Regions from separate parts of the Priestia sp. KCTC 13724 genome, predicted to be linked through region 1. Evidence: riboswitches for the same ligand, from Rfam matches in the RefSeq annotation. Region 1 holds a riboswitch; the other holds the start of a gene.
What was found. Region 1 has a riboswitch for preQ1 ahead of queC (7-cyano-7-deazaguanine synthase QueC). Riboswitches for the same ligand answer to the same signal wherever they lie in the genome.
Positions count from the first base shown of each region.

Region 2: linked by a shared signal. The riboswitch ahead of AC1UFB_RS13705 (QueT transporter family protein) and the one ahead of queC (7-cyano-7-deazaguanine synthase QueC) in region 1 are both predicted to bind preQ1.

Region 1 covers NZ_JBXDLD010000036.1:17,323-34,016, forward strand. The annotation lists partial or broken gene AC1UFB_RS05810 (SDR family oxidoreductase) at 82-333, shown strand; gene AC1UFB_RS05815 (YueI family protein) at 717-1,085, shown strand; gene AC1UFB_RS05820 (hypothetical protein) at 1,197-1,511, shown strand; gene AC1UFB_RS05825 (cell wall hydrolase) at 1,407-2,156, opposite strand; gene AC1UFB_RS05830 (hypothetical protein) at 2,926-3,252, opposite strand; gene AC1UFB_RS05835 (hypothetical protein) at 3,323-3,517, opposite strand; gene AC1UFB_RS05840 (patatin-like phospholipase family protein) at 3,534-4,388, opposite strand; gene AC1UFB_RS05845 (YkvS family protein) at 4,631-4,816, shown strand; gene AC1UFB_RS05850 (oxidoreductase) at 5,059-5,760, opposite strand; gene queF (preQ(1) synthase) at 5,827-6,324, opposite strand; gene queE (7-carboxy-7-deazaguanine synthase QueE) at 6,424-7,155, opposite strand; gene queD (6-carboxytetrahydropterin synthase QueD) at 7,148-7,591, opposite strand; gene queC (7-cyano-7-deazaguanine synthase QueC) at 7,591-8,253, opposite strand; PreQ1 riboswitch class I at 8,428-8,471, opposite strand; gene AC1UFB_RS05875 (GerAB/ArcD/ProY family transporter) at 8,538-9,644, opposite strand; gene AC1UFB_RS05880 (GerAB/ArcD/ProY family transporter) at 9,666-9,932, opposite strand; gene AC1UFB_RS05885 (hypothetical protein) at 9,942-10,178, opposite strand; gene AC1UFB_RS05890 (Ger(x)C family spore germination protein) at 10,185-11,387, opposite strand; gene AC1UFB_RS05895 (spore germination protein) at 11,410-12,993, opposite strand; gene AC1UFB_RS05900 (3-ketoacyl-ACP reductase) at 13,240-13,959, shown strand; gene AC1UFB_RS05905 (DUF6254 family protein) at 14,000-14,131, opposite strand; gene AC1UFB_RS05910 (alpha/beta hydrolase family protein) at 14,202-15,080, opposite strand; gene nhaC (Na+/H+ antiporter NhaC) at 15,374-16,694, opposite strand, start outside.
Region 2 covers NZ_JBXDLD010000093.1:5,809-22,502, forward strand. The annotation lists gene nirB (nitrite reductase large subunit NirB) at 1-14, shown strand, start outside; gene nirD (nitrite reductase small subunit NirD) at 38-364, shown strand; gene cobA (uroporphyrinogen-III C-methyltransferase) at 429-1,199, shown strand; gene AC1UFB_RS13700 (formate/nitrite transporter family protein) at 1,255-2,091, shown strand; PreQ1 riboswitch class I at 2,211-2,255, shown strand; gene AC1UFB_RS13705 (QueT transporter family protein) at 2,264-2,752, shown strand; gene AC1UFB_RS13710 (hypothetical protein) at 2,873-3,016, shown strand; gene AC1UFB_RS13715 (DMT family transporter) at 3,430-4,413, shown strand; gene AC1UFB_RS13720 (hypothetical protein) at 4,504-4,668, shown strand; gene AC1UFB_RS13725 (hypothetical protein) at 4,987-5,532, shown strand; gene AC1UFB_RS13730 (hypothetical protein) at 5,571-5,801, shown strand; gene AC1UFB_RS13735 (hypothetical protein) at 5,986-6,234, opposite strand; gene AC1UFB_RS13740 (DUF4030 domain-containing protein) at 6,352-7,236, opposite strand; gene AC1UFB_RS13745 (RNA polymerase sigma factor) at 7,208-7,528, opposite strand; gene AC1UFB_RS13750 (Fur family transcriptional regulator) at 7,798-8,076, opposite strand; gene AC1UFB_RS13755 (FadR/GntR family transcriptional regulator) at 8,338-9,033, shown strand; gene AC1UFB_RS13760 (FAD-binding oxidoreductase) at 9,070-10,392, shown strand; gene AC1UFB_RS13765 ((Fe-S)-binding protein) at 10,396-11,751, shown strand; gene AC1UFB_RS13770 (FAD-linked oxidase C-terminal domain-containing protein) at 11,748-13,214, shown strand; gene AC1UFB_RS13775 (malate synthase G) at 13,236-15,416, shown strand; gene AC1UFB_RS13780 (fumarylacetoacetate hydrolase family protein) at 15,441-16,214, shown strand; gene AC1UFB_RS13785 (L-lactate permease) at 16,459-16,694, shown strand, end outside.

The sequences.
Region 1 (16,694 bases):
TTTCATTTATTGAAATAAATACATATCTCAATTCCCCCAGGTAATACTACTACCATCTTTTTATGACTGGAGAAGGATGTCATTACAGTAAATGCGCTTTGTCCTGGTTATGTAGATACGCCACTTGTTCGTAACCAACTTCAAGACTTAGCTAAAACACGTAACATCTCACTTGAGAAAGTATTAGAACAAGTAATCTACCCCCTCGTTCCACATCAGCGTTTGCTAACAGTTGATGAAATTGCTGATTATGCACTTTTCCTAGCAAGCGATAAAGCGAAAGAAGTGCCAGGCCAAGCCATTGTAATGGACGGCGGGTATACAGCTCAGTAAAAAATGACATAAAAAAGGCGATGAATTTTGCGTTCATCGCCCATTTTATGAAAAGGATAAAATGATTGCATCTTTATAATGGAAAACCCTTTTTTGACCATTAGTTTAAGGCTTATTCTCCCCTTTATAAACCTCAAAACGCGCTATTATTGTATAAAGTCATCTCCCCAAACAACTTTATACAAACCGAACTGAAATCGCTTACAATCTTAACTTTATGAAATCATTTCCTTTTCGTTCTATGTTCATTAAACACTAATTTTTTCAAAATAGCAACCCTTTTTATCGGATTTCTTTAAGTATGTTCTAAAAGATGATATTTTTATATGAAGTCCTCATATTTTATTGAAATATGGGGAAATGATACGTAAGAAGGAGTGACAATTATGAGTGAAAACATCGAAGAATATTTAGAAAGAGGACTATATGGCACCCAAGAAACAAAGCAAGCTGAGCGTAAATACTTCCTCACTGCTTTACGTGAACGAATTGAAATTGCTCTAACTAAGGGACAGGTAATGAAGCCAACCGTTTATAAAGAGGTTGAAACAACCATCACTAACGTTCAAAGTGGACAAGTCTTTTTAAACGGAACGATTTCCTACTCTTTTTTATCAAAATATATTCAAATAGCAAACAAACATAACGTTCCTTTTACTATTGTACAAAATCTAGAAGCTGATACAGATATCGGACTCGTGGTCACAGGGTCAAAAGGTTCCACAGAAAATGAAATTTTTATCAAAAATTAAAGAGGCTGGGACATAAGTAATTCAGCCAATGATAAACCTGAACGATTGAGAGTTTCTCACTTTTAATCGTTCAGGTTTTTTGTTGATTGTGAAAACAATGTTGGAAACAGGGTGGAATGGAGCGTAGGACACTCGACTCCTGCGGGAAAGAGAGGGAAAACTGAGATCCCGCAGCGCAGCGAGGAAGCTCAGGTTCCTCCCCGCGGAAAGCGAGTGGCCGTAGCGCAATGGAACGAACGTGTTCAGACAAACCAAAGAGATTGGAACAGCTATTGTTCGTCTCTTAGAAGCAATCATTTTGTTATGTCCCAAACTTTTTCTTTATTTTGCAAATACATGATTTCCAATTGTTTTTACAACTTGACGAGAGCGAATCCAATCATCTGTCGCTGTGTCAGGGTTATAAAAGTAAATGGAATCATTTAAGCGATCTTTTCTCATTAGTGCCTCTTCCACTGCACGGTGTGCTTCATCAGATGCTGGCTTATTAATTGAGCCGTTTTGAACAGGAGAAAACGCATAGCTAGTCCCTACCACTTCCATAATTACTCCGTTAACACTGTTTGGAAACTGCTGTGACTCTACACGATTTAGGACAACGATAGCTACACCTAATTTTCCTTCATACGACTCACCTTTTGCTTCCGCTTCTACTAAGCGTGCCAACAAATCTTTCTCTCCTTGAGAAATGGCCATTCCTTCAGGAGCCGGCTGTGTTTCTGCCTTAACTTCTTCTACTTCAGCAGGTTGGCTTACTTCTTCCGTTTCAACCGCTTTAACGGCTTTCTCTTCTTCAGCTACTTTTGACTCTGAAATTAGCCCATCAGTATCTCGACCGTTTGGCTTTTCTGGAATACGAAGCGTTTCCCCTTCATAAATCCATTCGTCTGTACGATTATTTTCGTCCATTATATCTGCAATGGTTACACCATATTGTTTACTTAACTGCCCAAGGGTATCTCCCTTAATGACTTTATATTTCGTTTCTGCTACTGCGACTGACTGAACGCTTCCAAGAGCAAACATAGCAGTTAGCATCATGAATAAAGACTTAACATAACTCTTTTTCATGCGGTAATACCTCCTGAAAATTCGTATGGTACTACTCTAACATAGCGTAGTACCTCTTTCACCGAACGATTCCTTTACATTTCTTTTAGTTTGATTAATAACATTACGAATCAAACACGATTATGACAATAATCCTATATATTTGTCATAATGAAGGAATTTTTTTGTGCAAGGAGGTAGGTATTACCTTGTTTATATTTCCCTTTTCAGACTTTTGACTCACTTCAAAATCATTTCAATTCTAGAAATAAATGCACATTTAACTACTCTATAACTACATTTGCTGAAAGAAGCAATTATTCGAAACGAACTCTATGCCACACCTTTCCCCCAAGATATTGTGAGTAAAACAACTCCTATCAGGCAAAGTCATCATTCGTTATGTGAAACTTTCCTCTTAGAAAATCGAATTAAAAAGATATAGAGTATGACTTCTCCTTTTCCTTAAAAGTCCTGTGATTGAAGCGAACTATCTGAAGTGAGAATCACGACTCATTGTGCGCGTTCTGCCCTCTTTCACACCCAAACAATACATAGAGATAAGTAGTTTTCCCACTACTCGAAGAAGCCTGTGATTGCAACGAAGGATGAGAGACTCCTGCAGGACTAGCGAGTGCTCTGAGACCCGGCAAGTTTACGAGGAGGCTTAGGCTTAGACCGAGCCTTGCGGAAAGGGAGCAGCCGGAGTAGAAATCACGACCCATTGTATGCGTTCTTTCTTCTTTCAAAACAAAAAAGATGAAGCGCAAATTTACACGCTTCATCTTCTTTAATCTTCAAGCTCTATTTCTACAACATCATAGAAATCAATTACTAGCTTAGCACCTGTATCGTCCATAAACGTAAACGCAGATTGATCGTCTGATAAATCCAGGACATAACCTGACAGTAGCTGTTCACTATTATCATAAACCGTTGTTAATGAAACCTTTTTGTGCTCAACAAACGCTTCTTCTAATAATGAATGGAGGTCGTACTCCCGGTCGTCAGCTGGCCGGTTTGTTAACAGCATCCCATATGTCATCTGTCCATTTTTATCTTTCCATATATAATCTGCAAAATAAAATGGTGCTGTACTTTTTCGAAAATCGTCCATGTAATCCCTCCTATAGCTACACATTACTTTCATTATATAAGCGTCTGCTCAAGAAAGCTAGCGTTTCAACTTAACTACGAGGCGTTTCGGTATAATAATACGTAAAGTTCCCACCTCGACCAGCTACTCCGCGAAAATGCTTGAAATCCTCTCTTCTTACAAGCACAGGTTGAAACCCTAAAAAATCCTCTTTACGAACGTGTAGCTCTTGAATCTCGCCGTCACGGAGAGCATCTAACTGCTTCATTACTTCCTCTTCGTTCATTTATATGTACTCCTTTCTACGAAAAGTCCTTTAACCATTCTTTTAGTTTATCATACTGTTCTGCAGCTTCTTCATATCCTTGCTTATACAAAACGTCTAACTTTGATCGGTCTTTCTCCATTCGCCCTACTACCAGTGGCTTCTGTGGACGAATCACAAATATATTTCCTGCTTCCTCCTGCTCATCGATATAAGCAAGCGTATCATTATAAAGCTTATAGCGGTTCTCTAATGCCTTAACTAAACCTGGATACTTACGATAATAACGCTTTGTAAACCAAGATGAACTGGATTTTTTCTTTTGGTATCCTTTATTTCGTGTTAACACTACAATATTTTTCTTAAATCCATCACTCTCTGCTTTTTTTACTGGAATTGGATCGCTGATTCCCCCGTCTAACAGCTGTTTACCACCATACTCCACAACTTTTGACACAAATGGAAGCGAGCTTGATGCGCGAATAATGGTCAACAAATCGTCCTCATGATTGTCAAAATAAACAGGCTTTCCCGTTACGCAGTCCGTTGTGCCTACTACAAGCTGTTCAGTTCGCTTGTGAAAAGAATCAAAATCAAATGGAAGTAAGCTGGTTGGAATTTCTTCAAATACAAAATCCATCCCAAACATCTCACGCGTCTTAAAATAATTTCGCAGTGACAAATAACGTGGATCATCTATATAATCTAGATTAGCTCGACGGCTTCTTCCTACTTGTCGTGATAAATAGGAAGTTGCATGACAGGCTCCCGCCGAAACACCAATCACATAAGGTAAATATAAATCTTGTTCCATAAAGTAATCAAGTACCCCCGTTGTATAAAGGCCTCTCATACCGCCACCTTCTAATACTAACCCTGTATTTCTCATAATAATTGACACCTTCTATTTCTAATGTTTTAATCATTAAATAATCCTACATGTCAGTACTATATCGAATTACCCTCCTTTTGTCGAAGAATTCACTTAAAAAAACGTCTTTTTTTACATTTTTAAAAAAACATCTTTACTAATTAACCAATTTAAGGCAAAATTGAGAAAAAGAAAATAGAAAGCGTTAACTAGGTTTACTTTTATAAATTTTCTGAAAATAATCTAATGAAGGAGCGATTGCGATGAAAATTGCAGAGGTAGGAAACGTAATTGAATTTAAAAATGGTTTAAAAGGTATTGTAGAAAAGGTAAATGAGAACTCTGTAATTGTTGACCTAACTTATATGACTAACTATCGTGATTTAGACTTAGAACAGCGCACGGTTGTAAACCATAAAAACTACACCATTATCAATCATGCGATGTAACAAATAACCACCCAGTACTTTGTACTGGGTGGTTATTTGTTACAAATCTTTTCCTTTTGCTCTTTACTTAAAATACCGAGTTTGTACAACATATACGCATATTGTTGTGCTTTTTTAGCCGATTTCATTTCCTTCCTCCTCATGCTTTTACTTTATTATATTCACACAACTAAAAAAGTTTCCTTAAGGAAAGAAAAATAGCTTCCTCTAAAAAAAGAAAAAAGCCTCTAAATTCGAGGCTTTTACTTTGCAATCACTTTTTTACCATTTGTAAATGAGTAATAACATTCTCCTGTGAAAATATCTTGACTTTCATGGATATGAACCCCTGCTTTATCTTCCATAGCCGCTTTCATCATTGCTTTTGCAACATTGTAAGCTTTAATTGGTCGATATTTCTTCCATTTACCAATTAGGCAGAATGAGCAAGACTTAAGAGTGTATTCCCCTACTTTTTCAAACAAACGAAACTCATCGCGTTTGCCTAATAGTAGCGATGGACGGAAGAAATGCGTAGATCGAATGTACAGACTCGCAATATCTTCTTCCACCTGACCTTTTACCTTACTGTAAAAGAAAGGAGAACGAAGATCAGCACCAATTGCTGTAACGGTTAAAAAGTTTTGGCAGCGATTTGCTTCGGCACATTTTGCTGCTTTTAGTGGGAATTCATAGTCCACTTTAATAAATTTCGATTTTGTTTTTGCTTTCTTCATCGTTGTGCCTAAACAACAATATACATCATCAACTGCAAAATCTTTCTCATACTTTTCAAGCTCTGCAAAATCAATTTCGAGCTGACGTAGCTTTTCATGTTCAACCGGCAGTGCCTTTCGAACAAGTACTGTCACATGGCTATATGAGCGATTATCTAAAAGCAACTGTAAAAGTTCTTGACCAATAAGGCCACTTGCTCCTAGTACTAATGCTGATCTTTGTGACATTCTTTCACCTTCTCACCTTGTTGTTGTTTACATCGGAAAACAGGTTGTTAAGACAACCTGCTTTCATTAACGATTATCAATCGTTTCTGGATATAAATCGTGATTCATTAATCGATAAGAAGCCATTTCTTCATACTTTGTGCCTGGACGACCATAGTTTGTATATGGATCAATGGAAATTCCACCACGTGGCGTAAATTTCCCCCATACCTCAATATAACGTGGATTCATTAATTCGATTAAGTCATTCATAATAATATTCATACAATCTTCATGGAAATCACCATGATTTCGGAAACTAAACAAATAAAGCTTTAAAGACTTACTTTCAACCATTTTTTCATCAGGTATATAGCTAATATAGATTGTAGCAAAATCAGGCTGTCCTGTTTGCGGACATAAGCTTGTAAATTCTGGACAATTAAATTTAACGAAATAATCTCGATTTGGATGCTTGTTATCAAACACCTCTAAAATTTCTGGTGAATACTCAAACAAGTACTTTGTTCCTTGATTACCTAAAAGCGTTACACCTTCTAATTCCTCTTCTTTACGACCACTCATGTGTGTTTCCTCTCTTTCTACGATTGTCATTCTAACAGCGTTTTTTCATTTTGTACATATTTGTTTTTGTATTTTATTTGTAAATTTTTTAAAGAACGCTTACACGCCTCTTTTATTTCCCCATACAAGTGCATGAACCTGCGGCAACACGCGTACATTATTCATATCTGTTGTAGCTACAACAAGATCAATTAGCCACTCATACTTCCCTAATAATTTACAAGTTAACGCCTCGTCATCCGTTGTTGTCAAATCATCATTTCCTACTTGAACAAAGAATGGCACTGATGGATAGCGCTGATGAATGTGTTTTGCATAATCGAAATCCGTTTCATCAAACACAACCACTTTAATGCTAATATGTTGACTACGTCCATTGTTTTGCAAGCGTTCAACAATATCATCCAACACTTCGTAATTTGTCTTCATTCCCGAGCTTGGTGGCTTGGGTGAAAGAGTTAAATCATCAATTTTATAAAACCACTCTTGAAAGCGACTTCCCTGAGTTTCAAGCGCGACTTGCTTTTGATGATCATGCAAGCGATCAATCAGTTTATCTAAAGATTTCAACAGCGCTGGATTCCCGCCTGAAATAGTTACATGGTCAAAGCGGTCTCCTCCTAAGGTTTGCAATTCATGCCAGACCTCTTCGTCCGTCAGTTGACGGATGTCACTTTTCGCTGACCCATCCCAAGTAAATGCCGAATCACACCAACTGCATGAGTAATCACAGCCAGCTGTGCGCACAAACATTGTTTTTCGGCCCACAACCATTCCTTCTCCTTGAATTGTTGGACCAAATATTTCCAGAACAGGAACCTTATTATTCATCTCGCTTCACCTTCTTTGGACGATATACAACATAGCTTGTAGGAGTTTCACGAACAAACACTTGCACGCATGCTGGCTTATTTTCAAGTTCATCTAAGTGAGCTTGTACAAGTTCATAAATTTTCCGAGCAATCACTTCAGATGTTGGGAAATCATTCGCATCCTCTTCATTAAATAAATGCTTATGATCATTTAAAAGCGTATGGTCGAACTGACCAGACACAATCTTTTTCAACGTAGCAAAGTTAACTAGAAAGCCTGATGAATCTAATTCATCACCTGCAATAGTTAAATTAACAAAATACGTATGGCCATGAACCTGCTGACATTTTCCTGCTGACTCATGAGGAACAAAATGCGCAGCGGCAAAATTCATGTCTTTATTTAATTCGTACGAATAAGGATGTGCTACCTGTGGGTAAATTTGCTGAAGCATTACTGTTCCCCTCCTTGTTTCGTGTCAAGATATTGTTCTAGACCTCTCTTGCGAAGTTTACATGCAGGACACTCTCCGCACCCGTCTGCAATAATACCGTTATAGCAAGTTAATGTATGTTCACGTACATAGTCAAGCGCACCTAGTTCATCCGCTAGTCCCCATGTCTCTGCTTTATCAATCCACATTAACGGTGTGTGAATAACAAATTCAAAATCCATTGATAAATTCAGCGTTACGTTTAGCGATTTAACAAACACATCTCTGCAGTCTGGATACCCTGAAAAATCTGTTTCGCATACACCTGTTACTAAATGACGTGCACCGCTATTTTTAGCTAATACAGCCGCAAATGATAAAAAGAGAAGGTTGCGTCCGTCCACAAACGTTGTCGGTAGCTCCCCTTCCTCTTGGCTAATGTCAATATCATCTCTTGTTAGTGCGTTAGGCGCTAGTTGGCTTAACAACGACATATCTAAAATTGTGTGCTTCACACCAAGATCTTTTGCAATGGCTTCTGCAACCTCAATCTCTTTACTATGACGCTGACCGTAGCCGAACGTAACAGTTTCCACTTCTTTAAAATTTTTTAGCGCCCAAAATAAACAAGTCGTACTATCTTGTCCACCGCTAAATACAACAATTGCTTTTTCGTTTTTCATTTTTTTGTCTCCTTTTCCTTTATAAAGTCAAAGAAGAAAACATTCCGTTGTTTAGATCATATAAAAAAAGAGATTGCTTCGTTTGCAATCTCCCTTAACTAAGAATCCCTTTCTTATATTAAAAAAGAAACAGGAAAAAAGCCCCTAAAATCGGCGCCATTTGTCATCTCACTGATGATCTTAGTTTTTTATAGAGGGAGTTTACGAACCTCTCCCGCACATAGAGCACGGCATTTCTTCTTTCAATTTTCGCTTTTAACTATATCATACTCCATTTAAAATTACTATGTACTTCTACTTTTCTTCCTACTTTTCAATTGAATCATCACCAGCGTTACGATTGGAATGACAAACTGCATGGGAATGTGAATCCAAACTGGTACAATTTTCAAACCTATCTCTAAATGTTTAACAAAATTATCCGACATAAAAATAGTCGTAGTCAGAATGGATACCGTAACCAAAAGGAGTGATAGCTTGTGACTCCTGGTTTGATAAATATCTTTTATCCCTAAAATAGCTGCATATGCGAAAATCGTTACTTTAGCAAAACCGCCAATAATAAGAACACTAATGGCTAGCATATCCATCCGCTGAATAATATCTCCAATATTCACTTGCTGTACGGTTACAAGTAGGGGGATTGTCGATGATTCTACCAAGTGCTGTCCGAGTGTAGTTAAGTTAATTAAACTTAACATACTAAGCATAACGCCTCCTATCACCACGGCACGCGTTCCCATCTTTCTAAGAGACTTTTCTCCTTTTATAAACTGGTTAAACATTAAGAAAACAACCATTTCTCCAAATGGAAACGTCAAAATAAGCGGAAACACCGCTCTAAAAATTGAACCGATTCCTTCAGCTAAAATGGGGTGCATATGATCTGGGTTCATAACATCAGAAAAGAACAGTAAGAAAAAAACTAATACAATGAAGCCAACAAAAACAACTAACAATAACACACTCGCTCTTGCGATTGGCTCAACTTCTAAAAAGCATGCATACGCAATAACTAGCGTCATAACCCCGCCCACAATAACTAGAGGCGTATCCCTCATTGATGTTAACAATAACAGGTCACAAAAGTCTCTTAGAACACGCGCACCAATGTAAATAAAATATAGCACGTACAGCATGCAAATAATTTTGCCAACTAGCTTTCCAAAAGCAATTTTTAATATTGTTGGAAACGTTTCTTCTGGATGCCTTTTATATAAAAGTGTAAAAAGAGCAAAGAAAGGCAGGTACATTAACATCCCTACTAAAACGGCAATCCATGCGGATTGACGTGCTTCCTGTCCAATACTCACAACGGTCGCACTTCCAAATAAGAACAGCAGCATCATTGAGAATAGTTGAAAATTGCTTATTACTAAGCGTGAATGCATTCCTTTCCTCTCCTTTCCTCACTAGGTAGTTACCGATTTTCGGTCATACTTGCCACAAGACTTCTTTGCTATATCAATTAGCGTCGATTGAGGGTATTTTTGGATTAACCATAATAAAAGCCTCGCAAATACTAACCCACTTCCTGTTCCAATTATTGCACAAATCCAAGCGATGTTCTTTGCCACAGCTAATAATAAAGTAGATACAACTAAGATTGCACTTCCAATGGAGAATACATGGGTTAATGTAAAGAACTGTTTCCCACTTATCACTTCTTTTTGGCTCATATTGAACACCTACACCGAATAAAATGAAGAAAAGATATCAATGATGGACTGCATCCAAAACTCAAGGGCATACAGCGGAGTTGGAATGGTTATTCGAAAAATAACCGCTATCCACATTACCACTCTTATAGTAGAAAAGCTGCTGTATATTACGATTTCTTTTATCTGTTTTTGTTGATAAAGAGGGCGGATTGCCTTATATGCTAAAAAGCTGAATACCCCTAAAAACAGCAGTAAGTTTTCCATGTTGCACTAATCCTGCATCTCTTTCATGTATGGGTTATTCAACGTTCCAAGTCGACGGATTTGCACATCTACTTTTAAGTTCACTTCTAGATCTGTCGCAAAGATTTCATCCCAGCGATTTTTCATCTTGTTCCAGTCCTTTACGTTTTGGCGGTAAAAAACTTCTCCAAACCCAAAGACATCACTTTGATATTCGTTTTGTGCTCTCTTAATTGCTCTTCGCATTTTATCTTGCACATCATGTTCCGCTTTTTTCTCTAGTTCAGTAATCATAGCAGGGTCCTGCAAGTTAACCTGGCACTCTACGTCAGCGATGTTTGCTTCTCCCTTTAAGTTCACATCAATAACAGGCTTTCCACCTTTCATACGGCTTTTAATATCCGTACTTGTTCGCAGCATCTCAACTCCAATAATGTCATGGGATTTTTCTTTTTTTTCACACGGAATAACAACGACCGTACTTTTTACATTTCCGGTAACATAGTTATATCCTTTACTTTCACTTTCATTAAACCACCCAACAAGTTCATCTCCTTTAAAAATGCCAAGACCTTTAAATTTTAGAATGTTTTTTTGATTAACTCGCTGGATATTTGCCATATCTCCGCCTTTTTTGTGGTTACCTTTTACAAGAACAGCGGTTAACACAGGATGTTTGCCTTGACTCGTTAAGTTACTAATAAGCTCATTCAGCTTTACACCTCGCGTAGGCGCCCAAACTTTTTGTGACGTATCCAATGCAGCAAACATATAATTGGCTGGAATTTTTTCAATGGTTGTCAAGACATTTAAAACGGATGAAGCGCGTGAATTTTTTGCTACCACAACAAAATAATCGGTTCGCACCTCATGATCTCGCGCGAAAAAATCTAACACTTCAGCAATTCCGCTTTTTGCAATTCCTTCACTAAGAACAAGCATCCGTAAATGAGATAAGTATATTTCTCTAGGTGATTTAATTGTCATTTTCCGAAGAGCTTCCATGACAGAATCTGCTTTAATCGAGTACGTAGTAACCGAGGGACCATTCGTCGGCGTTTGGGCTTGAATATCGCCCGGGTTAATAATTTGAACCGTTAACTCAATTCCATCTTTTACTTCGTCAATACCTACCGCTACGGTGATGGCCAATTCATTTAGCTCTCGACTACTCCAACAGCCTGATAGTGGGAGTAGACATATGCATAATACAAGTACGATTCGTTTCATGCTTATTCCACCTTTATAAAAGCTAATTCTCATCATTTGACCGTTCACGTACAACGTTTTGTTCGCTAATAAGCTTCGGTCTCGTATTCATTTTCTTTAACGAACGACGAATGAGCGCATCTTTTTGGTCACTACTTACAAATGGAGCCATTGGTGTCATATATGGAATACCAAATGAACGTAAACTGCACAGATGTAGAATCATTAAAATAAGTCCTAAAATAATTCCAAACAATCCAAATGTTGCTGCTAAAAACACCAAGACAAAGCGAAGCATCCTTACAGCAATCGCCATATCGTAAGCCGGCGATACAAAGTTACTGATGGCAGTTATGGATACAACAATGACCATCGCTGGTGAGACCACCCCCGCCTGTACCGCAGCCTCCCCTAATACGAGCGCTCCTACAATCGAAATAGCAGAACCTATGGCTCTTGGCAATCGAATTCCTGCCTCACGCAAAACTTCAAAGACCACTTCCATAATCAATGCTTCAATTACGGCTGGAAAAGGGACACCTTCACGCTGAGCTGCAATACTAACAAGCAAATTAAACGGCAGCATTTCTTGATGAAAAGTGGTAAGCGCAACATAAGTTGACGGCGTTAATAAAGCTAAGAAAAATGCGACGTATCGAATAATACGAATGAGTGTACTAATATCTGCACGCTGATAATAATCTTCAGCAGCTTGAAAGAATTGAATAAACACAGCCGGGACTAATAGCACAAACGGCGTTCCGTCTACAAAGATTGCTACTCGACCTTCTAAAAGACCTGCTGATACTGAGTCAGGTCTCTCTGTGTTATAAATTGTTGGAAAAGGAGTATAATCTTCATCCTGAATAAGCTCTTCAATGTATCCGCTCTCTAATATGCCGTCAATATCAATTTTAGAAAGCCGGGACTTTACTTCTTTCACCACTTGCTTATCAGCTATTCCTTTTACATACATAATCGCTACGTCTGTTTGCGTTACTTTACCGATTTTCTGAGACTCCATTCGTAAATTAGGAGATTTAATCCGTCTTCTTACCAGTGCCGTATTGGTGCGCAGCGTTTCAGTAAAGCTATCTCTTGGTCCACGCACTACTGTTTGAGCCTGTGGTTCTGAAATCGCTCTTTCTCCCCACCCTCTTGTACTAGCAATGATACACGTTTGATAACCTTCTATAAATAGAGCCGTATCACCTGATAAAACATGTAAAATCACGTCATCTAAAAGAGTCACCTCTTTAATTTCCCCAATTGCTAAGCTGTAATTTTTAATGAACTCAAACATGTTCACAGCACCATCATCATGAACGAGCTGTTTCGTATGATTATGCATGATTGATTCCATGGTAAACTCTTGTACGCTATCCTCACTCGTCAATCCATCAATATAGATAAGCCCTAATCGAAATTTCTCTTGAACTGAAATGGCAAACTCGCGGCAAACCACATCAGCACTATCTCCAAGCTCTGCTTTCACCGCATTCAAGTTATCTTTTACGCTTTTTAACAGTTCAGTATCGGAAGATGAAGATTCAGCTATTGGTTGTGATTCATTTTCTTTAGGCTTTTTAGATCGATTTTTTAATTCTGATAGTTTTTTTATTCGCATACGTCATCCTCCATTTTCCAAACGGCACAGCGTTCCTCTTCAAGTCCTTATAGTTTCTGTCTATGCAGGAAATTTATTCAGTTATCTTGGTATTTTTAACCGCCTTATAGAGCAAGAGCTTTGACAATGGTTCTCTACATTTTGTAGGATTAGATGGATTGCTAATTTATTCAGCTACTCATTTAGCATGATTTGCAAACTGATTTTAGCAATAACGATAGTTTAATTAAGAAGGAGTGACGAAAGATGGGACAATCATTACAAGGAAAAGTAGCCATCATTACTGGTGCTGGTAAAGGTATTGGCCGAGCAACAGCGCTTGATTTAGCAAAAGAAGGTGTCAACCTTGGCTTACTAGCACGTACAGAAGCTGATTTACAAGCCGTTGCACAAGAAGTCGAAGCATTGGGTGTAAAAGTTGCTTATGCTACAGCAGACGTATCTTCAATGGAAGAAGTAAATAAAGCCGTTGATTACTTATATAACCAACTAGGTAAAGCAGACATTTTAATCAACAATGCCGGCATCGGAAAATTCGGAGGCTTTTTAGAACTATCTCCCGAAGAATGGAAGCAGATCATTGATATTAACTTAATGGGTGTCTATTACGTTACAAGAGCTGTTTTACCACAAATGATTGAGAAAAACAGTGGAGATATCATTAATATCTCCTCTACTGCTGGACAAAAAGGAGCTCCTGTAACAAGTGCATACAGTGCTTCAAAATTTGGTTTATTAGGTCTGACAGAATCGCTTGCTCTTGAAGTACGCAAACACAATATTCGCGTAACTGCTTTAACACCAAGTACAGTTGCTACAGAGCTTGCTTATAAGGAAAACCTAACAGACGGTAATCCTGAAAAGGTAATGCAACCTGAAGATTTAGCGGAAATCATGGTAGCACAGCTGAAGCTACACCCTCGTATCTTTATTAAATCAGCTGGTATGTGGTCTACTAACCCTTAATCTAAACAAACAAAAAGCCCCTCGATTAGAGGGGTTTTTATTATTTATTTTTATTTTTTGGCGTAATTTCTTCTGCTAATTCTTCAAATGACTTTACTTTGCCATGAGGTGGATTTTGCGACTGTTTACGCACATTCCATTGACGCTCTTGCTGTCTTTTTGATTGTGTCATCGTTCATCATCCTTTTCTATAGTGTTCCTTTCTAGGATGTGCGAAAAACGGACGAATATGCTTGCCACTTTTATTCAACCAAATGCCGTTGAAACCACTTGTCAATCTCAGCATTATACTGATTATAATAGTTGCTTAGTGGGTGATCTCCGCCTTTGTATAAGACATATTTATACTCTTTGTTTTGTTCTTCAAGCTGCGCAACTAGCTTTTCTGCTTGCGTATGATGTACCTTTTTATCGTGATCTCCTTGTAAAATAAGAAGCGGCGAATTTACCTTATCGCTCCAATACACAACCGATCGACTTTTATATCGTTCAGGATACACCTTAGGATCTCCAACAATATCTCTTAGCACTTGCTTCATTTCAGAACCCCGTTGGTCGTAGAACTGAAACATATCCGTAATTCCGGATTGAACAACCACCGCATCAAAGGATATGCCATTTTTCATGGTTAAATACGTCATCATTCCACCGCGAGAATATCCAAACGCTACTTTTTGTTCAGGGTTTACATAAGGCAACTGTTCTCCCCATTTAATGAGGTTAAGGACATCATGAATATCGTCCCCACCGTATGTTTCTACTCCTTCGCTTCCACCATTACCACGATATTGGGTTGTAACCACAACATAGCCTTTATCCGCCCATGATGATAAGTAGCGCAGCGTTTTATCTCGAATCATACCGTGCTCACGGTTCCCGCCACGATTATAAACTAGCAGTGGATATTTTTTATCCACAATGTCTTTTGGCTGTAATAAAAAACCTTTAACCTGCAACCCATCGCTTGGATATGTGATTTGATATATATCAACACTCCTAGCATAAGGTGAAAATAAATGCACTTTCTCTTTATTAACATCGTCGCTTTCCGCTCGATAAAAAACAGCGGTTACGCCAAGTACAACGATGGTAAGTAGTACAATGAACCCCCACTTTTTCAAACAGAATCCTCTCCTCAATTACTAACTTTTATCTCTTTTTATGATGAGCCGTTTCTTTTTGCTCTACCCTTTTTAAATATTTGCTAAAAAGGATTTTTGTGGAATCCTTCACAAATAGCTCTTCAACTAAACGTTATGGTTTATTGTATTACTACTTTCTCTTTTTTGGAAGAGAAAGATTAGAGCTTCTACTCACATTACCTCTAACAGCAAATATTAAACATGATTGGTACAATAAAAAGCTTTGAATTCTTAATAAGTAATTAAGAATTCAAAGCTTTTTAGATCATAAGTTATTTTTGTTTAGCAATACCAAGTCCTGTGTAGCCCAAAATTACAGCAAATATTGGACATAGCAGACAGAAAAATGCAAAAGGTAAATAATCGACAACCGGAACACCAAGTGTTTGTGAAATGAAAGCTCCACTTACTCCCCACGGAATTAATGGGTTAATAACTGTTCCTCCATCTTCTAACGTACGAGATAAGTTTTTCTCCTGCAAGTTCCACTTCACGTAAAGAGGCTTGAATGTTTGCCCAGGTAATAAAATAGATAAATACTGCTCGCCTGTTATAACGTTAACACCAATAGATGAAAGAACTGTTGAAAACACTACATCGCCACTTCTTCGCACTTGCTTAGCTAATCCTTCAATTAAAGCTTGAACAACACCAAGTTCACGCATCAACCCACCAAGAGCTAGCGCAATAATGACAAGGGACACTGAAAACATCATGGAGTCCAGTCCGCCTTTTGTGACAATAGCATTTACAATTTCATTTCCTGAATCAATTTGACCACCGCTTTGAAGAGCCCCAAGCATGCTTCCTAATGTAACAGTTGGCTGTAATAATACCCCTGTTATTACGGCGATGATAATTCCAATTACCAACGTAGGGAGTACATCAAATCGTTTAATCGATAGAATTAACACAACAAGCGGTGACAAAAGTGTTAGAAGATTAAGGTTAAACGTATCACCTAATGCACTTTGTACAGCTTCAATATCTCCATAGTTTACACCTGTTCGATGTGTGCTTATGCCAATGACCAATGCAATTACAGCCGTTACAATAATACTTGGTAACGTGGTCCACAACATATGGCGAATGTGATCACTTAGAGAAACGCCAACAATCCCTGAAGCAAAGTTAGTTGTGTCGGATAAAGGAGACATCTTATCACCAAACACTGCTCCTGACACAATGATTCCTGCAGCTAGGCCTGGATTCACCCCAATAGCCGTTCCAATTCCAAATAAAGCTACTCCAACCGTGCTAATCGTTGTAAATGTACTTCCCGTAAAGCTCGATACTAAAATTGTGATTAAAAGTGCGCTAATTAAGAAATATCGCGGTGAAATCCAATTGAATCCATACGATAAAATAGTTGGAATCGTTCCGCCCACCATCCAGGCAGCAATTAATACACCAACAAGCATAAGAATTAAAATTGGCTTAACCCCTACTTTAATCCCTTCTACAATGCCATGTTCAAAAGTTTTCCACTTACCACCCATAAGTGCTCCAATGGTACAAAGCGCTACAATGCTAATAAGCAATGGAACATGTGGTGCTAAACCTAATAAAAATAATGATGCAAAAATAAGTCCT
Region 2 (16,694 bases), on a different contig from region 1:
TTGTAACATCATAACAAAACAAATGGAGGAGAAAAAGATGGTAAACAAAAACATAACAAAAGTGTTGCTTGGGTCAATTCATGATTTTCCAGAAAGCCTAGGTAAAACCGTGAAAGTGAATCAAAAAGAAATTGCTGTCTTTAAGCTATCAAGCGGTAAAATTCAGGCCGTTGATAACCGATGTCCTCATAAAGGTGGCGTATTAAGTGAAGGAATAGTGAGCGGTGATTCGGTATTTTGCCCTATGCATGATTGGAAAATTTGTTTGGACAACGGGCGTGTTCATGAACCTGATACTGGCTTAGTAAAGTCATACCGAACATCTGTTGAAGAAGAGCTTGTATATCTGTGGTTAGAAGATTAATAAGCTGTTGTAAATCATCTATTAAACATGCCATCATAGTTATACCGAAGGAGTGAAGCGGAGAATGAGACAAGGAAAAGTCTATCTTGTTGGAGCGGGACCGGGCGACCCAGAGTTGTTAACAATTAAAGCAGGAAAGTGTTTAGAAATAGCAGATGTTATTTTATACGATCGGCTGGTAAATCCTGATCTTTTACACTATGCAAAAGAGGGAGCAGAACTTGTGTATTGCGGAAAGACGCCTGGTTATCACTGTGTTCCTCAAAAAGTCATTCAAGATTTATTATTACATTACGCCCAGCAAGGAAAGATAGTTGTACGGCTAAAAGGTGGAGATCCTTTCATTTTTGGGCGAGGAGGCGAAGAAGCTGAAGTATTAGCTAAGCATCACATTGAGTTTGAAATCATCCCCGGTATTACAGCGGGGATTGCTGCTCCTGCTTATGCTGGAATCCCTGTCACCCATCGAGAGTTAAGCCGTTCATTTGCAATCGTGACCGGACACGGTTTAACTGGAACTCCGGAAAATATTAGGTGGCATCATCTAGCTCAAGGCGTTGATACGCTTGCTATTTATATGGGAGTTAAAAACTTACCGTATATTTGTGAACAGCTTTTAGCTGGTGGTAAGTCCATAGAGACACCAGTGGCGGTGATTGAGGAAGGTACTTCTATTAACCAAAGGGTTTTAATTGGTACGCTGCGAACGATTGTAGAAATAGCCACTAGTGAACAAGTCAGTAATCCAGCGCTGATTGTGGTCGGAGAAGTGGTAAAACAATCAGCGACTCTCTCCTGGTTCTCAAAGTCCAAACTTCAAGAAGTGTACGCGTAATATTTTTATTATATAATTTATCAGAGAATTTTAACGAAATAGGGGAGGGATAAGCGTGTTTAAAGCGTCAATCGAGTCTATGACGGACATAGCTCGTCAAAAAACAAATCAAGTGAATAAACAATTGCCGAGCTATTTACTGTTGTCTATGCTTGCAGGTGCTTATGTCGGAATTGGTGTAGTATTAGCTCTTTCAGTTGGTGCTCCGTTAGCCGAAGCATCATTACCAATAGTCTCACTAGTTATGGGCTTATCGTTTGCCATTGCGTTACTACTTGTTATGTTTGCCGGAGCCGAGTTGTTTACAGGCAATCATATGTTTTATACAATCAGTACATTATCAGGTGCTACTACGTGGAAAGATACGTTGAAAAATTGGCTGTGGTGCTTTGTTGGAAACGGATTGGGAGCGTTCGTATTGTGTCTCTTAATCGTTGGAACTGGTTTGTTTAAAGGAGTAGGCGATACACATTTATTACTGACAACCGCAGCAAAGAAAATGAACCTGCCAATGAGCGAACTTTTTTTTCGAGGGATTTTATGTAATTGGCTCGTCTGCTTAGCCATTTGGACGGCTTTGAGAACCAAAAGCGATGCGGCCAAAATTATGTTAGTTTTTTGGATGCTGTTTGCCTTTGTTGCATCTGGCTATGAACACAGCGTTGCAAACATGACGTTCCTTGGTTTGGCTTTACTTCATCCGCACCCTGAAACGATATCATTAGCTGGACTGCTACATAATTTGATCCCGGTTACGCTTGGGAATATTGTAGGCGGCGCTTTATTTGTAGGAAGCGTATATTGGTTTATCAATAAAAAGCAAATGGAAAAAGGGCGTATTCAAGAAGTGAAAATTCCACAAATCGTTAAAGAAGAAACATTATCAAAGTAACAGAAAATCCGCTTTGCATAAAAGCGGATTTTTTAGATTGAATTTCGATCAGTAACCGAAAGAGGGTTGAGATACTTGACTAATATAATTTACTGCTGTATGATTCTTTAGTATTTGCGTAAGACGTGGTTCGGAACCATCCCACGTAAAAAAACTAAGGAGAGTATGCAGCATGAATGTAAGAACACTTGCAGTCAACGGTATTATTGCGGCAATGTATATTGCGGTAACGATGTTTATTCAGCCGTTTGGCTTTACAAATATTCAGTTCCGTATTGCGGAAATGTTTAATCATTTGATTATTTTTAATAAGAAGTATTTGTATGGAATTGTGCTAGGCGTATTTTTAGCCAATTTATTCTTCTCACCAATGGTGGCGTATGATTTGGTATTTGGCGTAGGACAATCTTTAATTTCCTTATTACTGATGATCTTTGCGATGAAGTTTGCCAAGGGCACGGTTGCTCGTATGGTTACCAATACACTGATCTTTACGTTTACGATGTTTATCATCGCGTTTGAGCTTCATTTAGCACTAGGTTTTCCATTTTTACTAACATGGTTAACAACTGCGATTGGTGAATTTTTAGTGATGCTTGTTGGAATTCCAGTGATGCTGGCAATTCATAAACGCGTAAACTTCACAAAGTTAATCGATTAATACTACAAAGAGACTGAGACATAAGTAGTTCAGCCCTTACTATACCTGAACGATTGAGAGTTCCTCACTTTTAATCGTTCAGGTTTTTTGGTTGATTGTGAAAACAATGTTGGAAACAGGGTGGAATGGAGCGGAGGACACTCGACTCCTGCGGGAAAGAGAGGGAAAACGGAGATCCCGCAGCGCAGCGAGGAAGCTCAGGTTCCTCCCCGCGGAAAGCGAGTGGCCGTAGCGCAATGGAACGAACGTGTTGAGACAAACTAAAGAGATGGGAACAGCTAGTGTTCGTCTTTTAGAAGCAATCATTTTGTTATGTCCCAAACTCTTTTTCATATTTAAATGGTTTTAATTTATAGAAAAAAGACACAAGATATGACAGAATTAGAGAGAAGTTGTTAAGTACGTTAATACATAGTAAAAGTCATGTTTTATACTATACTTGAGAAGGAGAGAAGAGCTTGCTTGCAAATGATGATCATAAGGTAGAAGAACTAGCATTTATTAAAAAAGCCCTAGACTTTACAATGCGGACTTTTTTTGTTTATAAATGGTAATATATACATATAAGCCTAACTTAAAAGGTGACTAAGTACAGAATTGAACAAACTTCCAGCATTTGATATATTGGTTTTACAATTTATTTACATTATTATGTGTTACATACGGGGGTTAGGGAATTGAAGCCAATTATATTAGGCGTGTGCTCGGCGTTTTTCTTTGCGTTTACATTTGTTTTAAATCGTATGATGGAAGTTGAAGGTGGAAGCTGGATTTGGAGTGCTTCCTTACGCTTTTTCTTTATGGTTCCACTATTGTTGATCATCGTCATCGCTAGGAAAAAACTTTCCGCTACGTTTGCGGAAATGAAAAAAGCGCCAATGCAGTGGGTTATGTGGAGCACGATTGGCTTTGGGTTATTCTACGCGCCGCTTTGCTATGCGAGTGCTTACGGTCCGAGCTGGTTAATTGCGGGAACGTGGCAAATTACGATTATCTCAGGTTCGCTTCTAGCTCCTTTATTTTATGAAACGATTCAAACGAGTAAGGGACCTATTCAAGTAAAAGGAAAAATACCTTTTAAAAGCTTAGCGATGGCCCTCATTATTTTACTTGGCGTCGCCATTATGCAAATTGAACACGCAACAACACTATCGCTTGTGAGCGTACTGCTTTGTACATTGCCAATTTTAGTTGCTTCTTTTGCTTATCCGCTTGGCAATCGTAAGATGATGGTGGTTGTATCCAACCGCTTAGATGCTTACCAGCGCGTGCTCGGAATGACAATTGCAAGTTTACCGTTTTGGATCATCTTAGCGATTTACGGTTTGATTACCGCTGGGCCACCTAGCACCTCACAGGTCATTCAATCGGGCTGGGTTGCTTTGTTTTCAGGCGTTATTGCGACGGTCTTATTCTTTGCAGCAACCAATATGGTCAAAGGTGATATGAAAAAGCTCGGAGCAGTCGAAGCTACTCAGTCGCTTGAAGTATTGTTTGCGCTACTTGGCGAAACGATTCTGCTTGGCATGCCGCTACCTACATACGTTTCGTGCATTGGAATTGTACTTGTTATTGCTGGTATGGCGCTAAATAGCTACGTATCGAGTAGGAAAGGGAATAAAGAGACGAAGGAAGAAATGAAGCAAGCAACAACTCTGTAAAAGTAGATGGAAATTTTGGAGAAAAAGGCTTCATTTACGTACATTAGTGGTAAAATAGAATATATATATTCTATAAAGGAGGAATGTCAGGTGAGTGCCTTAATTGTAGGCTTAGTAGCTTCCGTTCTTTCCGTTTGTTTACTGTTTTCCAATCGTCAGAAGCGCGTTAATAAGGTCCAATCTACGCAGTCGTTACATGCACAAAATATGAACAAGCAGAGTGAGCAAGACGATTCTCTCATGTATTATATATAGGAAGCTCTTACAGTAAAAGTAGGCCGAGAAGATGTAAATGCTTCTCGGTTTTTTCTTGTGGTTTTGATTTTGGTGGGAAAGCTTAGATCTGTACTACATGAATATTTGAAAAAAGTTATTTATTATATGAAAGCCCTTTAAATGCTAATGTGAAGAGTTTTTGGTATTTTTTAACTAATACTTTTATTACCTAATCAATCTATTATCTTGTATTAATTTGAATCGATTCTCCTTTTTTATATTTTCATAATGAAGCAGGTTCAAATGTGCTTTAATATTAAATTTGTGTAATAAAATACCAAAAAGGAGTTAGGGAGAATGATAAATAACAAAGCAATAAGATTAACTTGTGTCCCAACATTGATACTTGCACTTTTTGTTGCTTTCTGCTTTCCTTTGCAAGCAAAAGGATCTGAAGGATTTCCTGCGGAAGAAGAACTAGTGGAGGAATTAGCAGCTCAACTTGAGTTCTTGATGGAAGAAGCTTTGGTCGTAGAAAATGGACTAAGAACATTTGACTTTGAAAAGATTGAAGATGAATTTGGAAAGGAAGTCCGTGATGAAATTGAGATGTTAACGGTTGGTCTTCAGCCAGTTGAAAACACAAAATCTAGAAATGGGAATTTAATGGTAACGGCATCAAACGAAGCTTGGAAATCATGTATGATAGGAGCTATAAAAGACCATTTCGGAGTAGCGATGGTCACAGCTGCACTTGAAGGTGGGTTATGGGCATATCTTGAAAAGAAAGCTTATAAGGAAGCGGCTAAATTACTAGTGAAGTTTGCCGTAGGCTCAAATGCTGTTGGTTTAGCAGGCACTTTAATTTATTATGGAGGAGTGTGCACCTATAAACATGGATAGTAAGAAAGAAATTGTTAAAAGTTAAGGGGGAATAAATTATGAAATTTAGCAAAGTTTTATATGGGATGGTCCACCTGGTCACTCCTTTAACCTTTTTCCTTATAGCTGTTATTTGGGGGCATTTTGGCTTATCAAAACCTATTTGGGTTAATTTATCAGATAATCTATCAATAATAGGCATATATTACGTAGGAGTAAGTATCCTATGGATTCTAAATATAAAAAGCATTCATAAAGTATCAGAAGAGATAGAAAATAAAAAAGGGTGATGTAATTACTCTTTTAAATGGTCAATCTGAATATAGATTGACTTCTTTTTGTTTTTACAACCTAGTATCTATTTGAGATAACTATTACTTTTAATTTTATAAGTTTAAGAGCTTTTGAACAAACTATTTTAGTGGATGGAAAAAGAATTATTGTCTCACTAGAAATTTTAGGCGCCCATCTATATCAAGGGGAACGAACTGTATTAACCTGTAAAAGAGTAGACACAAGAGTTTGGGACATAACAAAATGATTGCTTCTAAGAGACGAACAATAGCTGTTCCAATCTTTTTGGTTTGTCTGAATACGTGCGTTCCATTGCGCTACGGCCACTCGCTTTCCGCGGGGAGGAACCTGAGCTTCCTCGCTGCGCTGCGGGATCTCAGTTTTCCCTCTCTTTCCCGCAGGAGTCGAGTGTCCTACGCTCCATTCCACCCTGTTTCCAACATTGTTTTCACAATCAACAAAAAACCTGAACGATTAAAAGTGAGAAATTCTCAATCGTTCAGGTTTATCATTGGCTGAATTACTTATGTCCCAGCCTCTATGAAACTAGTTTAACCTTTCCCCAGCTTCATTTTGAATAATAACTTCATATGAATCACCTTGAAGTTGTTTCTTCATCTTATCTGATTCTAAAAATTCCTCTACAACTTTTTCTAGTTCTTTTGCAAATAGCTGCGGTTCTTCTTGACGAGATATTGTAATGTTTAGGTGCGGAGATGGGTTAACTGAATAACCAATTCCAACGACTTCATATTTCTTTTTGCTTAGTAAACCATCCCCTATTGTGGTAACGATTGTTCCCCAGCGTCCGTCTTGTTCGCGTTTTGGTCCGTTTACTTTTGTAAATGTAATGTCCGTGTTTGCTTGATCATATTTCTTTAAAATTTGTTGCGCTTCTTTTTTTATAGCGTGTGTTCTTGTTTCTGTATCCGCTATTTCCAGGTCAATAGAATAGCTATCGTGATTATCTTTATCAACATGAGTAGTAATTCCAATCGTTACTAAATGGTATCCTTTAGCTTTCAATGTTCGTTGTATGTCATCCATGATTTTGCCGTCTGGATAAACAGTTCCTACACTGCTTACTTTATAGTTTTGTTTCTCTAAGGTATCAAAGGTTATATCTGTAATTGGTTCAGGTTCAAAAAGCTTTCCAAGGTAAGGGATTTTAGAAGCTACCTGAGCCATGGCAGGTGAGACAAAGGTTGAACGAATAAACAAAGTTGCTAGTAGACATGTGGCTAAGCTTGTATAAAGCAGCTTCTTTTGAAACGGTTTCTTTCGGACAGGTGAATGAATTCTTGTAGCTCTTTGGTCAATTTCCACCATAATATTTTGCTTCATTCTTTTCCTCGTTGATTCGCTCAGCGAAAAGCTTGCATCTAACTCTTTGAAAATATGTTTATTGCGTTTGTCTTGGTTTGCTGTCATATTCATAATCTCCCTTCAGAAGCTGTCGTTCTAAGCCGTGCAGTGTCCGAAATAAAGTAGACTTCACTTTGCTTTCTGACCAGTTTAGAATGTCCGCTGTTTCTTGAAAAGCATCGATATGAACGTATGCTTTTACAAAGGTTTCTTCGGTTAAATCTTCTGCTTGCTGGTAGTCTTTAATCATCATAAAGATAAACTTAAAGACTGCTTCACCGTACTGATCGTACCAGAGAGAAATCTGTTTTTTGGTAAATCGACCAAGTGATTGACGCTCCTTTTTGTTAAAATCTATTGTTTAGAAGAAAGAGTTAGAGAAAAGTTGTGGTTTATATCTATTTTTATCAATAAAAAGTTTAGTTGATTACTAATAAAAATAAAACTTGGTATATCAGTTTAAGCTGATTTATTGTAGCAAATCATTCAATTCATTTTTGTGAACTAAAAAATTGATGACCTTAAGCAAGCGATAGAATTAAGCCAAGAATAATAAGAAAAAGAGCAAAAGTGTTCATGGTTGCGAACCCTTTTGCTCTTTGTATTGAGTAAATGTAGTAACTTCTCTCAGTAGTAAACAGGAGAGTCAACTATATTCAATGAAAATGTCTTTGTTGTTTCATCTTCTCTACAGTTTAAGAATCCTAACTCTACAAATAAAGATAAGTTCTTATAAACCGTATCGAAGCTGATTCTTTTATTTGTATTCTTCAAGTGATCAATAACTTGCTGAGCAGACAGCTCGGCATCTTGGCGGTCACAAAAAAAAGAGATTAAGACGCGTCTTTGGTTTGTTATGTGATAACCGTTCTGTTTTAAAAAAAGTAAATATTCGTCTGTTGACATGGTTTATATACTCTTTGAAAATTTTTAGTCAGTCAAATCTGTTGTGGAGGACATAAAGGTAAGTAGTTTAATGATTGTTGGGATTATAGGTTTGTATTATTTTATATCCTTCAGTGTCCGTTTTTGATGTTGCAAATCGATATGCTAATTTTATTTTTTGTAAATTTTTTTAAAAAAAGATTGAAATCAAAAACTGAAGGTGCTTTAATAAATGTAAGCGATAACATATCACATATGTGATAACTGAAAGGTGGTGTTATTGTGAACGTAGAACGAATCGCTCGAAAGAAAATCTCAGAATCAATTGAAGAGCAAATTGAAGGCATGATTGCTTCGGGTCAGTTTAAGCCTGGAGAGAAGCTTCCTTCAGTCAGAGAGCTGTGCACGTTATTTGGCGTGGGGCGTTCATCTGTACGCGATGCCATTACCGCACTCAAAGGTAAAGGAATTGTGGATGTAAAGCAGGGAGAAGGCACGTTTATTTGTCAGTTTGATTCATCAAGAATGTTTCAATATACCATGCTTTTACCGAGCGAAGAGGATGTTCGAGAACTATTTCAAGTCCGAAAAATGCTGGAGCCGGGCATTGCTGAAATGGCTGCCAAGAATCGCTCTCCAGAAGATTTAAAGAAATTAAAACTAGAGCTTTCCAAAACATTTGAAAATGACTGGGAAGCCGATTACCACTTCCATCAAGTGATTGTCCATGCAGCAGGCAATAAAATGCTAACTCAATTCATCCAGTTTATTTCCACGAAGATGCAAAAAGCAATGATTGATTTTTATCAGTACATTCAACCACACGAAGCCTTTTTAAAAGAAATTGCGTCACACCACTATCACATCTATGAATCCATTAAACAATCAAATTCAAAAGATGCCTACATACACATGCTGAATCATTTAGAACTTGTTGAAAATATTCTACAAACAAGCTTAACGCGCATCCAGCGCTAATGCTTCATAAAAATTGAATTTCGATGGGGGAGTTTGATGATTGCAGAACGACTTTTTTCTGACCTTCAAGCGCTTTTTTCTACTGAGCAAGTGCAGGAAACAGCAGTAGCACATCCGCTTGGAAATGGAGGGGAGGTTACGGTTTACCCGACTTCTGAAGCCGAAATTGCAGCTGTTTTAACGTATGCGAATCAAAATGGATATACGGTATCCATCATGGGTGCAGGTACGAAGCGAGGGTTCGGCGGTTTAGTTCAATCTGCTGATATCTTGCTATCTCTTTCTCGCTATAAGGGAATTGTGGAGCATGTACCGGGCGACATGACGGTTACGGTGAAAGCAGGTACATCGTTTAAGGAGTTACAAGATCATTTAGCCACATACGGTCAGCAGCTTTCGTTAGATCCATCTTGGCCCGAAACAGCAACAATTGGTGGTATTGTAGCAGCCAATGACAGCGGTCCTAAACGCCTTGGATATGGATCTTGTCGAGATGTTGTCATTGGCATGACGCTTGTGTATGCTGACGGACAAATCATTCGTTCTGGCGGAAAAGTCGTCAAAAACGTAGCCGGCTACGATATGAATAAGCTCTTCATTGGTTCAATGGGGACGCTTGCTGTTATGTCTGAAATTACGCTAAAGCTTCGTCCGCTTCCAAAGTGCCAATCACTCGTCGTTATCGCGTTTCCAGAGGCATCTTTAATTGATATCAGGTCCTTAGCGACTCAGATCCTGGATTCCATGCTAGAGCCCGTATCCCTACAACTCATGAGTCCTTCTTTGAGTAGGGAGCTAGTTGGAGAAGAAGCTTACTGTTTAGCCATTGCGCTGGAGGATGTTGAGAGCTCTGTTCGCTATCAAGAAAAAGCAATTCAAGGGCTGGGAAGCTCACAAGCAGTTGTTTCCATCAAATCGGAAGAGGAGCGAATTCGCTTTTGGCACCAGCTTTACAGAATGGGTGTCAATGGAGCTTCTTTTATAGATGGGGACTCTCTAACAGCCGTTTTAAAGGTAGGAGTGAAAAATCTCGATGCCCTCAAGGTAGTAGAAAGCGCATATTTGCTTACGAATCGATATGATGTCCGCATTCGGGCACATGGGGGAATCGGTCACGGTCTTTGTCAAATCGAAATTAGTGGGGGCTCTAAAGACATTCTAGGAGCAATTGTTGATATGCGTAAGCAAGCTCATGAACTAAAAGGATATGTAGTCGTTACGCACGCACCGCTTGTATTTCGTCAGCAGCTCAACGTCTGGGGAGAAAAGCCATCTCACTTCTTTTTATACGAAGGAATTAAATCAAGGATAGACCCGAACAAAATGTTAAATCATAAGCGATTTGTGGGAGGGATTTGATTTATGAGTGGAGAGGTTATAAACGAGCCGGCCTGTACAGCAAGTAGCCTAACAAACTACTTATGGAAAGATAAGCCTGACCCAATGAAATGGGCTGATTGTGTGCACTGTGGCATGTGCTTGGAATCGTGCCCAACCTATGAAATAACGGGTCAAGAGCAGCATTCACCAAGAGGGCGCGTTCATCTCATTAAGTCCGTAGCTGAAGGGAAGCTTGAAGTAAACGAACAGCTAATTGAGCCAGTTTTTGATTGCTTAGACTGCAGAGCCTGTACGACAGCTTGTCCAGCCGATGTGGATGTCGGTGGATTGATTGAAGAAGCGCGCGGTCAAATCCGTCAAGCGATGCCGCTTACCGGTGTGAAAGGAACTGTAAACGAGTTCTTTTTAAAAGGATTATTCCCATACCAGCGACGTCTTGAATCCGTCGGTTCACTGCTGAAGTTTTATCAAAAAAGCGGGCTGCAAAAAGCTGTGCGAAAAACGGGACTTATGAGCGTGATGCCAAAGCATTTAGCTGAAATGGAAGCAGTTATGCCAGATATTAAAAAGCCTGTACAAAAGAAATATAAGAAGCAAACAACGATTCCTGCAAAAAATGAAGCGAAAGCAAACGTGGCTTTTTTAACTGGGTGCGTCATGGACGTGATGTTCAGCGATATTAATGATGCTACTATTCAAGTATTAACCCGCAACGGAAACAACGTGACGATTCCAAAAAAACAAACGTGCTGCGGTGCTTTGCATGTGCATGCCGGCGACCGAGACACGGGAAGGAAGCTTGCAAAACAAAACATTGAAGCATTTGAAAATGAGGAAACCATCGTTGTAAATGCAGCGGGATGCGGGTGTATGCTGCAAGAATATCCCGAGCTGTTTCGAGAAGAGGAAACGGAATGGTACGACAGAGCCAAAGCATTTTCCAGAAAAGTCCAAGATATTTCAAAATACTTATACGATACGGGCTATGAAAAACCGAAAGCGTCTTTACACACAACGATTACCTATCATGATGCTTGCCATCTTGCGCATGGTCAAGGCGTGAGAAAAGAGCCGCGCGATTTACTTCTTAATATACCGGGAGTGGAAATGGTGCATATGCCAAATGCTGATCGGTGCTGTGGTAGCGCGGGGATTTATAATATGACCAATCCAGAAATGGCAGGTGAAATCTTAAAAAGCAAAATGGAAAGCGTGCCGGAAGATGCAGAGTTAATTTCAATGGGGAATCCTGGCTGCATGCTCCAAATGGCCATGGGTGTAAAAAAATACGGTCGCAGCCAAAAGGTTGTCCATACGGTTCAGCTGCTGCAGTGGGCGTATGAAAAAGAAGATGAAGAAAAGGGGTATCGCTCATGAAGAAGAAAAAAATTCGTTCAAATGATGCGCATATCCTAGCGCTAGCTGCTCTCATGGAAGGCAGTGGGTCGATCTTATATGAAGAAGCTGATTTGCTCGCTTATGACTGTGACGGGTTTACCGTTCACCGCAAACTGCCACGAGCGGTGGTGTTTCCAAAAGATGCTGAAGAAGTAGCAAAAGTTGTGCGCTACTGTGCGAAGCATAACCTTCCGTTTTTAGCTAGAGGAGCTGGCACAGGGCTAAGCGGTGGAGCTATTCCTCTCAACAATGAAGTGATCATTAGCCTTGTTCGAATGAAGCGCTTGGTGAGCGTGGATCTTGAAAACCGGCAAGCAGTTGTTGAGCCCGGCTTCATTAATTTAAAGCTCACAAACTCAATTGCAGATAAGGGCTATTATTATGCTCCCGATCCATCAAGTCAATACTGTTGTACAATCGGAGGCAACGTTGCGGAAAACGCAGGCGGCGCTCATTGTTTAAAGTATGGAGTCACAACAAACCATATTTTAGCGCTTGAAGTGGTATTGCCGAATGGTGAAATTATCACTATTGGTGGAGAAGGCATCCTGGATACGCCAGGCTATGACCTTCTTGGGCTTTTGACAGGATCTGAAGGGACGCTTGGAATCGTAACAAAAATTACGGTTCGTATTTTGAAAAATCCTGAAGCCAAGCAGACGGTGCTAGCGTATTTTGACCATGTTTCAGATGGAAGCCAAGCCGTGTCTGACATCATTTCAGCAGGTATTGTTCCGGCGGCTCTTGAAATGATGGATAAAATTGCGATTGAAGGCGTAGAAGCAGCTGCTTTTCCAGTAGGACATCCAAAAGATATTGAAGCGGTGTTGCTTATTGAAGTTGATGGAATCTCAGCAGGTATTGAGGAACAAATTGAAGAAATTCTTGCCGTTTGCCGACGGCATCATGTCAGAGAAGTAAAAGTTGCAAAAGATGAGCAAGAACGAGCGAGCTGGTGGGCAAACCGGAAAACGGGCTTTGGAGCAATGGGAGCCATCTCGCCGGATTATCTAGTGCAAGACGGCGTCATTCCGAGAAGCAAACTGCCAGAAGTGCTGGAGCGGATCAACGAAATTAGCAAGCGATATGAGTTAAGAATTGCGAATATTTTTCATGCTGGTGACGGTAATCTACATCCGCTCATTCTATTCGATATGGCAAAGCTGGGAGAAACAGACAGAGCGTTAAAAGCAGGCAGTGAGTGCTTACAGGTTTGTGCAGATGTTGGCGGAACCATTACAGGAGAACACGGTGTGGGTATCGAAAAGAAAGAAGAAATGAAATTTGTCTTTAAGGATGAAGAAATTTTGGCTCAAACAAACATTCGTGAAGTGTTTAACCCAGAAAATTTACTAAATGCGGGTAAACTGTTTCCAAGTCCAAGTCGCTGCGCTGAAGTTAAGCGTGATTTAAAGGATAAGCAAACAGTTGCACGTCCGTAATCATTAAAAGGAGGAAGTAAAATGGTAGCTTATAAGCAAATTGGAAAACTTCAAGTAGCACCTGTTTTGTACAAATTTATTAATGAAGAAGCTCTTCCGGAGACTGGACTACAAGAGGAGGCGTTTTGGGCAGGATTCGAACAACTTATTCATGAGCTAACACCGGAAAATAAAGCACTGCTTGCTAAACGTGATGAACTGCAAGCCAAATTAAATCGATGGTATCGTGAAAATCGTGATTCCTTTGACTTTGAAGCATACAAAGCATTTCTTACGAGCATTGGCTATTTAGAAGCAGACGTAGCTGACTTTCAAATTTCAACAGCTAACGTAGACGATGAAATTGCGCTTCAAGCTGGACCACAGCTTGTTGTACCAGTTAATAATGCCCGCTACGCAATTAACGCGGCGAATGCTCGCTGGGGTAGCTTATACGATGCGCTTTACGGAACGGATGCGATTAGCTCCGAAAATGGAGCTGGAGTTCAAAGTCAGTATAATCCGATTCGGGGTGAAAAGGTCATTACGTTTGCAAAATCCTTTTTAAATCATACGATTCCATTAAAAGAAGGCAAACACGAAGACGTTGTGCAGTACGTCGTGACAAATAAGGTGGAAGCATTGTTGCAGGACGGGACAACAACGGAGCTGAAAGAACCGAGCAAATGGGTTGGCTATCAAGGTGATGGTTCAAACCCGAGTGCCCTGTTATTTAAAAATAACGGACTGCATTTTGAAATTCAAATTGACCGCCAGGATGCGATTGGAAAAAGCGATGATGCAGGCGTAAAAGATGTGCTGCTTGAATCGGCTGTCACAACTATTATGGACTGTGAAGACTCGGTAGCTGCAGTAGATGCAGAAGACAAAGTAGAAGTGTATCGCAACTGGTTAGGCTTAATGAAAGGTGATTTAAAGGCAACGTTTAAAAAAGGTGCAAAAACAATGACCCGTACGCTAAATGACGATCGTCAGTATAAAACTGCAAACGGAGATACTGTGACGCTTTCCGGACGCTCTTTGATGTTTGTACGAAACGTAGGTCATTTGATGAGCAACAGCGCCATCTTAGACGCCAACGGTGATGAAATTCAAGAAGGTATTTTAGATAGCATAATTACGAGTTTAATTGCAAAGCATACGCTGCTTGGAACTGGTAAGTATCAAAACTCTCAAAAAGGCTCTGTGTATATTGTAAAACCGAAAATGCACGGCTCTGAAGAAGTAGCATTTGCTAATAAGCTGTTTGATCGCGTAGAAGATTTAGTCGGATTGCCACGCTATACTCTTAAGATTGGAGTGATGGACGAAGAGCGCAGAACGTCACTGAACTTAAAAGCGTGCATTGAAAAAGTTAAAAATCGCGTTGCGTTCATTAACACAGGGTTCTTAGACCGCACCGGAGATGAAATGCATACATCTATGGAAGCAGGCGTCATGATTCGAAAAAATGATATGAAATCTTCCGTTTGGCTAGCAGGATATGAAAAATCAAATGTACTAACAGGCTTAGCAAGCGGATTCCAAGGAAAAGCGCAAATTGGAAAAGGTATGTGGGCAATGCCAGATTTAATGGCTGAAATGCTGAAACAAAAAGTAGGCCACTTACAAGCAGGAGCAAATACGGCATGGGTTCCATCCCCAACCGCTGCAACGTTACATGCTCTTCATTATCATGAAGTCTCGGTTGTGGATGTTCAAAACCAGCTGGCGAACAATTCTACTAATCTGCGAGATGACATTTTACAGGTACCGCTTGCTAAAGAACCAAATTGGACAAAAGAAGAGGTACAGCAAGAATTAGATAATAACGCACAAGGTATATTGGGCTACGTAGTACGCTGGGTAGATCAAGGAATTGGGTGTTCAAAGGTTCCAGACATCAACGACGTAGGCTTAATGGAAGACCGAGCAACGCTTCGTATCTCAAGTCAGCACGTAGCAAACTGGTTACATCACGGAATTTGTACAAAAGAGCAAGTTCTTGCGACGCTACAACGAATGGCGAAAGTCGTGGATAGCCAAAATGCGGGTGACGCTAACTATCAGCCAATGGCACCTCATTATGAAGAGTCTATTGCGTTCCAAGCAGCGTGCGACCTTGTGTTTAAAGGATATGATCAACCAAACGGATACACTGAGCCAATCTTGCATGCGCGCCGCATTGAAGCAAAAGCAAAGCAAGCAATCGAACAAAAATAAGCGAATCAAGGAGCGAGGCTACGTATGAAATTTACACGTTTTGAATCAGAAGGTGTGATTTGCCAAGGAGTGGTAGAAAAAGAAAACATTCGTGAAATAACAGGAGATTTGTTTACGAAATGGGAATACACGGGGCGCACATTTATACGAGAAGATGTGAAGCTGTTAGCACCAATACAGCCAAATCAGATTATTGGCATTGGAGCTAATTACGTGAAAGATGTGAGCGAGCTGCCTGAAAAGCTTCCTGATATTCCGGTATTTTTCTTTAAACCCATTTCATCGGTTATTGGGCCTGGTGAAGATATCATCATTCCAGAAGGAATTGAAGAAGTAAAGTTTGAATCTGAGCTTGCGGTTGTCATTGGAAAAGAAGCAAAAAAACTTTCAGCGTCAAATGTTCGTGAGTATATCTTTGGCTATACGATTGGAAATGACGTCACAGCACCGCAGTTTATTCACCCGGACGGCCACTGGACGGTGGGGAAATCATTTGATACATTCACGCCGCTTGGTCCCTATATTGAAACCGAGCTGGATCTTGCAAACATTCGTGTAAAAGCGACGCTGGATGGCATAGAAAAACAAAATAGCGGTATGGATCTTATCATCATCTCGGTTGAAAAAATGATTGCTTATCTTTCCAATGTGATGACGCTCAAACCAGGAGACGTTATTTTAACAGGTAGTCCAGTAGGAGCGGAATTAGTGGGCGCAGGAAGCATTATTAATTGTCATATTGATGAAATTGGCTCGCTGAAAAATACTTTTAGCAAAGTAAAAGTCAGCGTGAATTAATAAGAAAGAATGATTTGAATACAGCTTGGTATCTGCGGTAAACATGCTTGTCTACATGAATAAAACAGGTTCAGGCTGCTTAGGTATTTCGATCACAACAAAAAACAACCTGTTCGAATTGTGACGTAATCGGATTTCGAACAGGTTTTTATTTATGAAAAAAGGTAATAGCTTGACTGAAACCGATATTCTCTCACATAAAATAAACTGTTTTAAACACTTGTTGAAAAGGAGGAAGAAAAGCATGAGTACTGGAATGTTAGCACTTCTATCACTTTTACCGATTTTAGCGGTTGGTATTTTTTTAGTAGGGCTGAGATGGCCTGCTAGCAAAGCGATGCCAATTTCTTACTTGGTGGCTGTAGGGTTAGCGTTATTTGTATGGAAGGTGCCTGGCGTAACAATCGCTGCTGCTTCCATTAATGGTTTGGTCGTTGCAGGAACGCTTTTATATATTATTTTTGGTGCAATTTTATTACT